DNA from 3 places in the Dactylosporangium sp. CA-152071 genome. Region 3 is predicted to be linked to each of the others. Evidence: riboswitches for the same ligand, from Rfam matches in the RefSeq annotation. Region 3 holds a riboswitch; each other region holds the start of a gene.
What was found. A riboswitch is a leader RNA that binds a small molecule or an ion and turns the genes downstream of it on or off. The one in region 3 is predicted to bind cyclic di-AMP.
Positions count from the first base shown of each region.

Region 1 (3,264 bases), 440 kb from region 3:
AGCCGGGATTTTGTCTCCCGGATTTCGGCATAATGTCCGGTTATGCGTACGTGGCTCCTCCTCCTGGCTGCGCTCGTGCCTCTCGCCGGCTGCGCTTCCCCCACGCGACAGCAACCTCATGAGTCCGCGCCGTCGGCCCGGCCCTCGCCCGGGCACGCCACGGTGTCCGGGGCTGCCCCCTCTTCCCCGGCCGCGCCCTCGCTCGTCGCCGCCGCGCCTTCGGCCACGGCCCTGCGGTACAGCTTCGACAGCGGGATCACGGGACCGGTGCTGGACGGCGCGGGCCGGCTCCCGCTGCGGGTCCGCAGGGCCGGCGGCCAGCTGTCGACCGTGCCGCACAACGGCGGACTCGCGGTGCGATTTCCCCAGCCGTGTGAGCACTACGGTGCGGAGAGTTGCGCACGCGCCATCCTGCAGAGCGGCCCCGCTGAATTCCTCAATCCAGGCCAGGAAGCGTTCTCGTATGGCGCGAGCGTGCTCGTCGCGCCCAATGAGACTTCCAAAGGCGCCAATGTTCTGCAAAAAGGGTTCTCGGTCGGTGACAGTCAGTTCAAGTTGCAGGTGGACGGCGCCGCGGGGCGCCCCAGTTGCGTGATTGTCGGCGTGGGTGGATCTACTATTTACGTAGCCCTCGCATCGCTTAGCGTGGCTGACGGGCGATGGCACCGGATCGAGTGTTCGCGCAGTGACGCCCTGCTCACGGTGGCCGTGGACGGTCAACCCAGGGGTCGGGCGGCCATTCCTCCGTCACTGTCCATAGTGAACGCGGATCCACTCTGTATTGGCGGTAAGGGAACCAGTGCGAACAACGACCAGTTCGCCGGTGCAATTGATGATGTGTTCATCACTCGGGCGCCCTGACTTTTCGGTTAAATCGGACACCCGCTTGCTCCTCTGGGTCACTCGCCATACCGTAAATTCCGGTCGGATGGATGTCCGCGCCCACCACGGGTGCGCCAGACGGCACCGCCGAGTCGATTTTTGAACCGGGGACCCACCTGCGTCATCGGGGTGAATCCGCGATCTGCGGTAGGACGACCTTCCCGTCCGAACCCGTCAGCTAACCCGGTAGGCGGCTGGAAGAAGGAGTGCCCCCTCGATGCGGCCCAACCGTCTGGTTCGGCTCCTCGTTGCCACGCTCGGCTGTCTCTCGCTCGTCGTCGGAGTCACCGGACTCGCTCACGCCGACCCGACGCCCGCCGAGCTCGAAGCGCAGATCGACAAGAAGTGGAATGAAGTCGAGCCCATCATCGAGCAGCACAACCAGCTCAAGGGCGAGCTGAAGGCCAACCTGGCGAAGCAGGCGCAGCTGAAGAGCCAGATCGACCCGCTGCAGGCGCAGGTCGACAACGCGCTGCTGCGGGTGAGTGCGTTCTCGGTCCTGCAGTACAAGACCGGGCGGGTCTCCAGCTTCAACGCGCTGATGACGACCGGCTCGCCGGACACCTTCGCCGAGCAGCTCGTCATGCTGAACATGCTGGCCAAGGACGAGGCCGAGGGCATCAAGGACGTCATGGACAGCAAGAAGGTCCTCGACGACCAGAAGAAGCCGCTCGACGAGCTGATCGCCAAGCAGAAGGCCGCCGAGGCGGAGATGGCGACGAAGGAAACCACCATCAACGCCGAGATCAAGACGCTCAACGACATGCGCACGAAGGCGTATGGCTCCAGTGGCGCGACCGGCGAGCTGCGCCCCGTCGCCTGCCCCGTCGAATACTCCGGTGGCGACGCCGCGAAGGCCGCGCAGGTCGCCTGCCAGCAGATCGGCAAGAAGTACGTGTGGGCGGCCGAGGGCCCCAACACCTTCGACTGCTCGGGCCTCACGCTCTACGCCTGGAAGCAGGCCGGCCACACGCTGCGGCACTACACCAAGTGGCAGTACTCGGACACCAAGCGCGTCAGCAGAGCCGATCTCAAGGCCGGCGACCTGGTCTTCTTCTACAGCGACATGCACCACATGGGGATGTACGTCGGCGGCGGCTGGATGGTCCACGCCCCGACCACCGGCGACGTGGTCCGCATGAAGAAGATCGACACCGCACCGATCTCCGGGTACGGCAGAGTGGCTTAGGGCTTCGGGACCTGGCCGCCGGCGTTCACGTCGTCGGCCAGGTCCGCCAGTTCTGGTGGGAGCGGCTCGCCGTCGGGCCGCGCTGGCCCTGGTACCGGGAGCCGTACACCGCGGACCCGTACGGGTGCTCCGACGGCGAGGACAGCCGGAAGATGCACAGCTGCCCGATCTTCATCCCCGGCCAGAGCATGATCGGCAGATTGGCCACGTTGGACAGCTCGAGCGTCACGTGTCCGGAGAACCCCGGGTCGATGAACCCCGCGGTCGAGTGCGTCAGCAGCCCGAGCCGCCCCAGGCTCGACTTGCCCTCCAGCCGGCCCGCGAGCTGATCGCCGAGGCTGATCACCTCCAGCGTCGAGGCGAGCACGAACTCCCCGGGGTGCAGCACGAACGGCTGGCCGTCGTCGACCTCCACCATCGCGGTGAGGTCGTCCTGCTGGATCGCCGGGTCGATGTGGGTGTACAGGTGGTTGTTGAACACCCTGAACCACCGGTCGAGCCGCACGTCGATGCTCGACGGCTGGACCAGGTCCTTGTCGAACGGCTCGAGCCGCAACTGGCCGTCGGCGAGCTCTTTGGTCAGGTCACGGTCGGAGAGCAGCACGTCCTGACCCTATGTGGTTTGGTTCGTGGCTTTCGCGGTGGCCCCTCGGACTGCCTCGATGACCCGCTTCGTGGCTTCCAGATCGTGCTCGTCGAACTCCGCGAGCGCCTCCCGGATGTGTTGCCCGAGCGGCGCGAAGAACTCCTGCGCCAAGGCCTTCGCCGGCGGCTGCATCACGAGGTGTACGCGACGCCGGTCCTCCATGTCGTGCCGCCGCTCGACGTGCCCGGCCTTCTCCAACCGGTCCAGCAACGCGGTCGTCGCCGCCGGGCTCAGCCGCAGTGTCCTGGCCAGCTCCCCGGGCGTCAGCGGCTGCTGCTCCTCCGTCGCCCGCCAGATGTACGCCACGGCGTTCATGTCCGTGCGGTGCAGCCCGTGCCGGCGGGTGAACACCTCCAGGAACCGGTCGGCCTCGAGGTTGAACTTCCTCAGCAGGTCGATCAGCTCGCCGCTCGCATCACCCACAGGGTCATTGTCCTTCATTCGTGGAATCACACACTTTTCGTACACGTGTACGAGTAAATTGGAGGCATGGCGACGTGGGCTGAATTCTCCGCGGCCGAGCCTTTGCTGGCGACGGCCATCCGCA
Region 1 is NZ_JBNJMZ010000001.1:5,827,200-5,830,463, reverse strand. Features, by position in the region: gene ACQEVZ_RS26110 (LamG-like jellyroll fold domain-containing protein) at 268-861, shown strand; cyclic di-AMP (ydaO/yuaA leader) riboswitch at 958-1,090, shown strand; gene ACQEVZ_RS26105 (C40 family peptidase) at 1,100-2,071, shown strand; gene dcd (dCTP deaminase) at 2,097-2,675, opposite strand; gene ACQEVZ_RS26095 (MarR family winged helix-turn-helix transcriptional regulator) at 2,685-3,140, opposite strand; gene ACQEVZ_RS26090 (pyridoxamine 5'-phosphate oxidase) at 3,207-3,264, shown strand, end outside.
Region 1: another riboswitch for cyclic di-AMP. It lies ahead of ACQEVZ_RS26105 (C40 family peptidase); the one in region 3 lies ahead of ACQEVZ_RS28070 (coiled-coil domain-containing protein).

Region 2 (3,264 bases), on a different contig from region 3:
GGACCGGCGCCGCGCACTGGATCGCCGACATCGTCAGCGCGGACTCCGCCAGGCAGATGCAGACCCTTGCCCAGCGCGTCCCCGGTGGGCTGGCGCTCTTCGGGCTGGACTCACTGACGCCGCTGGAGGAACCGGGCTGGCGGGTCGTGGCCTACCGGGCCCTGCCGGTGCCGCGACCCCGGTACGGCGCCTCCAGCCGCACGCTCGTCGACGGCGTGGTCGCCCTCGAACCTCGCCGCGGCGGCTGAGTCCGGCGCTGGAACAGGTCGCGTGGCTCGGGGATCTCGGGCGTCAGGCCCGCCTCCGCTTCGGCGGGCGGCCTGGGCGGCGGCGTCGGTTCGCGGGCCGGTCCTGCTCGTGAGGTACGGGGGGACGCCGGCGCTGGGCCCTTTCGGCAAGGTCACCGCGTCGGTGATGGCCGCGGCGATGCGCCGGGCCAACCAGAAAGATCTGGCCCGCCTCAAGCGGATCCTCACTCCGTGACGGCGCGCATCCGGTTGTTGCGGGCGTCGTGCGTCAGCTCGGCCAGGCCGAGCACCTCCAGCAGCGGCGGCAGGTACATTCCGAACCGGCCCCGGTAGCCCTTGCGCAGCCCGTACCAGCCGCCGACCGGGTTGTCCTCCGAACGGCCCCACGCCTCGACGGTGCCGTCGGCGGCGGGCTTGTTCTCGTCGGCGGCGCCGAGCGGCACCCAGTCGCCCTGCTCGCGCAGCCACGCATGCAGATCCTCGACCGCCCGCAGCTGGTACGTCAGCTTGGTCGAGCCGACCTGGCACACCAGGGCGGGTGGGTTGGCGGCCTCGTCGCGGTACATGGTGTACTCCGACGACCCGGGCGGGGTCTTCAGCACCCACGGGTCGTCCTTCGTACCAGCCGGCATGACCGCCTCCCGTCCGCGCGTTCGACTCGCACTCTAGACCCGTGCCGTCATGCCCGGGCCGGGATGGCCTCCGCGGCAGCCGATCGTGGGACCCTGAGATCGCTTGAACCGACCCATGCCGCGATGCTGTCAACGTATTGAGTAGTCGGTCCGAACAGTGATGATGTGCGGCTTCTTCCAGCTAGCGGGCCTTGGCATGGCAGTGCCCCTTGCGTAACGTCATGGGTCGCTTGGTCCGGTTCATGCTCACAGCAGGTGACGCCGGGCAGGCTCGCTGATTCGTGCACGCACGAGCCGGGGACCCACCGCATGTCTGGGGTGAATCCGCGGGCCGACGGCCTGTGGTAGGGCGACCTTCGCGCCCGAATCCGTCAGCTGACCCGGTAGGCGGACGCGTAAGGAGAAGTGTCTGTGCACAGCCGTTACCCCCCATCGCCGAGATCCTCGCAGGTCGCGTGCCTGCTCGTCCGCGCGCCGAGCGGCGTCAACAGGACGCTAGTGCCGCCTGCTGTCACGCTGCGGGTGGTCACAGTCGCGTAGGTGCCGGCCGCTCCGTTTGCAGCGGCTACTGACGCAGCGCGGCAGGGAGCCGCAGGCCCGTGGCCTGTGCGCCATCCGTCCGGCTGCTGAGGTGGCGAGCTGGCCTGTGCGCTGCGCGTTCGCGCCGCGCACATCACTTCTTGCTGCCCGATGGCTGTGCATCGCGTGTCGTCGCACGTCATTGCCCGTATCGATCGCCCTGCTCCGGGCTACTGGAGACTCGTTGTGAACCTTGAATCCGTACAGCCGCAGTCCCACCGTGCCGGGGATATCCGCCGGCCGCGGATGGCGGTGACCATGTGCGTGATGCTCGCCGCGGCGGCCGTGGCCGGCATCGTGCTCAGCCAGCTCGGCGATCCGCCGTCTGAGCGCACCGCGGCGGCGGGCGCGGCGTTGACCACGAAACCACCGAAGGCCGACGGGGCGGCGCCGTCCGCGCCGACGACGATGCTCCTCAAGTACCAGTTCCAGCTGCAGCCGAACTACTACTTCTGCGGGCCGGCGGCCACCCGGATCGCGCTCACGGCAGCCGGCCACGCCGTCAGCCAGGACGAGGCCGCGGCCATGCTGGGCACCACCACCAACGGGACGAACTCGGCCCTCGACACCACCCGCGTACTCAACCAGGTGCTCGGGCACGGCCGCACGCTGTACCAGACCAGAGAGATCCCGGTCTACCCGGCAACGCCCGCGCAGGCCGCGCAGCTTCAGACCGACGTGCTGACCACGGTCGGCGGCGGACGGGCAATCGTGGCAAACATCGCCGGACACGTGACCGACACCGCCGGTGCCGTGCACGCCTACGAAGGCGGTCACTACCTGACGGTCGTCGGATACCGTGACGGCGGCGGCACGGTGAAGATCGCCGACCCGGCCGACCCGAGCGGGGACGGCACCTACTGGCTGCGCACTCCCAAGCTGGCCGACTGGATCTCCTCGCGTGGCTACTCGTATTGATTCCCGGCATCGCCGATCAACTGACGGTGGCAGGGCGGCGTCGTGGTGGCCGGCCGTCGTGGGCTCAGTCCTGGCGTCCAGCGTCCTGTTCGTGGTCACGATGTGGGTGTCCGGTGGCAGTCTGCGCGGCGCGTTGCCGGGCGGGGCGGCGATGGGCATGCTCAGCCATCGACCCGCACTGAAGCGGCGACCGGTCAGGCTGCCGGGTGAGTTCCTGGTCGGTGGTGTGGAGCTCGCATAACGCCACCCGGTTCGGGAAGCATGCCGTGGATGCCCGGGAGTGCGGGATTGCGTCGAGTCCGGCTGTGGAACGGATTGCAGCGCCGAGGTCACGCCGTCCGGGCGATGACGCCCGCGTTCGGTATGACCGCATCACAGGGGTAGCCGCTCAGGGCGACGCAGCTCACCACACCGAGTCGAAAGAGTCTGTGCGCCATGAGGCATTACACCCGAGGCAGCGCCGTGCTGGTGGGCGTCGCCCTCACTGTCACCGTCGCGCTCACCGCTTGCAGTGACACCGCAAGCGGTGGCGGTAGTCCTACGGCACCGAACAACGGCAGCGTCAGCGTCAGCGTCAACCCCACCTTCAACAACGTCGACGCGGTGTTCGTCCGGATGATGATCCCGCATCACGAGCAAGCCGTGGAGATGGCCGCCCTCGCCGAGACGAAGGCGACTGATCCGGACGTCAAACAACTCGCCGCCAAGATCAGTACCGGGCAGAAGGCGGAGATCGCAACAATGAAGGGCTGGCTGGTCGCCTGGGGCCAGCCGACCACGATGCCGAGCTGTCCCGAGATGCATTGCATGCCGAGCAACATGATGCCGCATGGAGCATCGCCGAACGGCATGATGCCAAGCGGGATGATGCCCAACGGGATGCCGAC
Region 2 is NZ_JBNJMZ010000002.1:1,268,108-1,271,371, reverse strand. Features, by position in the region: gene ACQEVZ_RS45855 (class I SAM-dependent methyltransferase) at 1-248, shown strand, start outside; gene ACQEVZ_RS45850 (hypothetical protein) at 358-483, shown strand; gene ACQEVZ_RS45845 (DUF6855 family protein) at 473-880, opposite strand; cyclic di-AMP (ydaO/yuaA leader) riboswitch at 1,143-1,285, shown strand; gene ACQEVZ_RS45840 (C39 family peptidase) at 1,586-2,377, shown strand; gene ACQEVZ_RS45835 (hypothetical protein) at 2,436-2,618, shown strand; gene ACQEVZ_RS45830 (DUF305 domain-containing protein) at 2,813-3,264, shown strand, end outside.
Region 2: another riboswitch for cyclic di-AMP. It lies ahead of ACQEVZ_RS45840 (C39 family peptidase); the one in region 3 lies ahead of ACQEVZ_RS28070 (coiled-coil domain-containing protein).

Region 3 (3,264 bases):
GCTCCGCGCGCTCCGCCACGTCCGGCAGCGCCAGGATCTCCTCGACGTCCTGGTGGTCGATGCACGCGTCGATGAGCTGCATCATCAGCTGGTAGTTGGAGATCCGGAACTGCCGGAACCGGCCCAGTCCCGTGCGGCTGTCCATGAGGAAGTTCATCAGCGTCCAGCCGACCGGCTGCAGGATGTCGGTGATGTCGTACTGGGCGGAGTCCGCCTTGTCGACCGCCTCCATCAGCTCGTCGGACACGTTCGGGAACCGCGCGGCGCCGCCGAAGTGGTCGTAGATGACGCGGGCCGCCGACGGGGCCTCCGCGTCGATGATGTGGTTGCTCCGGTCGTCCTCGCCCGCGTTGCGCAGGGTCTCCGAGTGGTGGTGGTCGAAGACGAGGTGGGCGCCGGGCGCGTAGGGCAGGTTCGTCAGGATGTCGTCGGGTCCGATGTCGACCGTGCCGTCCTGGACGTCTTTGGGGTGCACGAACGTGATGTCGCCGATGAGGTCCAGGTGACGCAGCAGGACGGCGCACACCAGGCCGTCGAAGTCGCTGCGCGTCACGAGTCGGTGCTTCACTTCGGATCCCCTCACCCTGCGTCGGCCGGTCGACAGTTGCCCTATCGGCCGGCCGTACGCAGACGTGAGGTCTTGGCGGTGCTTACAGGAGCGAGAGGTGCACGTGGTTGGTGTGGTCGCTGGAGGGGTCCCCGCCCACGCCGCTGTAGTGGTGCCAGCCGACCGCGGGTGTCCACACCTGTTTGAACCAGATGACGTACATGACGCCGAGCCGGTCCGCGTTCTTCACGAAGTACGTCGCCAGGTTGGCCCCGTAGACCTTGTCCTCACCGGCGGCGACGCCACCGAAGCCCGACTTGGCCTGCACCGAGAAGTCGCACGCGCGGCCCTTCGGGTGCTCGTACGGCCCGCTCGGCCGGTAGCAGGACACGAACCGCTTGAAGCCCGCCGCCTGTGCCTGCTGCATCGCGTGCAGCGTGCGCATCGTGATGCAGCCGCTGGTGGTCGGGTCGTTCTGCTTGCACGACTCCGAGGACCAGCCGCCGCTGGCGTTGCGCGGCGACGGCTGCGCGAGCGGCAGGTTGGCCGACACGAAGCCGTTGCTCGGCCCGCCCGCCTGGGCCAGGCCCTTCTCGGCTTCCTTCTTCTTCGCGGCCATGACGGCGACCTGCTCCTGCTGGAGCTTGACCTCGCCCTCGAGCGCCGTCTTCTGCGCCGCCTGGTCCCGCTTCAGCTGGTTGAGCTCGCGCAGCAGGTTGTCGTTGTGGTGGGCGATCTCGTCGATCGAGCCGGCCCGCTCCGCGAAGCCGGTGGGGCTCCCTGAGTCCATCAGCGCCACGAACGTGGTGAGCGGCCCCGTCCGGTACGCGGCGACGGCGATCGCCGACACCTGCTCGGTGACCCTGGCGAGGTTGGCCTCGGTCTGGGCGAGCTTGGCGGTCAGGTCCGCCTGGTTCTTCACCGAGGCGTCGTACTTGTCCTTGGCCTCGATCCACGCGCGCGTGCTCTCGTCGAGGACCTGGGCGAGGGACGCGTTGGATCCCTCGTCGCCCGTGTCGTCTCCCGGCTCGGCGGCGGCCGGAGTGGCGGCCATCCCAAAAAGGACGGCGGCCGTCATCAGGACGGCGATGATCCGCCGACCGGGATGTCGTGATGACATCTGGCTCGTTGTTCCTTCCGTCGGCCGCCGACCGGGTTAGCTGACGGGTTCGGGACGGAACGACCCCTACCGCGGTTGCCCGCGGATTCACCCCACTGTGCGGTTGGGTCCCCGATTCGCCGGTGTCGAGCCGGCGATTGGGCGGCAGTCGCGCCCGGCGCCGCGGGGGGCGGCGCCATGTCGGACGGGACCGACGGCCAGCCTACCCAGGGCGATCAGACCGCGCAGCGTACTGCCTGTCCGCCGCTGTGACGCACCTCTCGAAACCGCGCCGTCCAAGCAGGTCGCCTAAGCTTGGCGAAAGAATCTCGCGTGACGGAAATCACTCAACTGGCCTCACCCCGCCGGCAACGTTCTCGCCCGGGCGATTGTTTTACGCCACCCCGCGGTCACCCCGCGTCACCCCGAGTCACCTCGGAAAGGTGAGGTTAGCGGAACCGTAAAGATTCTTCATAAATCGATGTGATTGCTCCTGTACCGCGGTGGTGGCTGGTCGGATGGGGGCTCAGCGTCGATCTGAACGGAAGTGATCTGGTGTCCAGAGTGCGCCTGTGGGCGGGGCTCGCCGCGACCGCCGTCGTCGGTGGCGTCGTCGCCGTCTTCAACATGCTGCCGGCGTCGGCGGCCACCTGTGCGCCGGCGTGGCAGGCGTCGGCCGTGTACACCGGGGGTGCCACGGTGTCGCAGAACGGGCACAACTTCCTCGCCAAGTGGTGGACGCAGAACGAGGCGCCGCCCGGGAACACCGGCGTGTGGCAGGACCAGGGGTCGTGCGGCGGGAGCACGCCGCAGCCGCCGACGCAGACCGGGTCCGCGGGCGGGTGCAGCTTCCCGGCGTGGGTGCAGGGTCGCAACTACGTGACCGGTGACATCGTGAAGTTCACCGACGGTAAGTACTACATCGCCGAGCACGACAACCCGGGGTACAGCCCGACGATCAGCACCTGGTACTGGGACCCGTACACCTGCAACGGCGGAGGGGGCGGCACGACGCCGCCGCCGAACCCGACCACGAACCCGCCGTCGAACGGGGCGTTCGTCGTCAGCGAGGCCCAGTTCAACCAGATGTTCCCGAACCGGAACCCCTTCTACACGTACAACGGCCTCGTCGCGGCGCTGAACGCCTACCCGGCGTTCGCGAAGACGGGATCGGACGCCCAGCGCAAGCAGGAGGCGGCGGCGTTCCTCGCGAACGTGAACCACGAGACCGGCGGCCTGGTGTACATCGTGGAGCAGAACACCGCGAACTACCCGCACTACTGCGACACGAGCCAGCCGTACGGCTGCCCCGCCGGGCAGGCCGCGTACTACGGCCGCGGGCCGATCCAGCTCAGCTGGAACTTCAACTACAAGGCCGCCGGTGACGCGCTCGGCATCGACCTGCTGCGCAACCCGAACCTGGTGCAGACCGACCCGGCCGTGGCGATGAAGACCGCGCTCTGGTACTGGAACACGCAGACCGGCCCGGGCACGATGACGCCGCACAACGCGATGGTCAACGGCGCCGGGTTCGGCGAGACGATCCGCAGCATCAACGGCAGCCTCGAGTGCGGCGGGCGCAACCCGGCGCAGGTGCAGAGCCGGGTCGCGGCGTACC
Region 3 is NZ_JBNJMZ010000001.1:6,266,441-6,269,704, reverse strand. Features, by position in the region: gene ACQEVZ_RS28075 (exopolyphosphatase) at 1-568, opposite strand, end outside; gene ACQEVZ_RS28070 (coiled-coil domain-containing protein) at 651-1,667, opposite strand; cyclic di-AMP (ydaO/yuaA leader) riboswitch at 1,677-1,813, opposite strand; gene ACQEVZ_RS28065 (glycoside hydrolase family 19 protein) at 2,202-3,264, shown strand, end outside.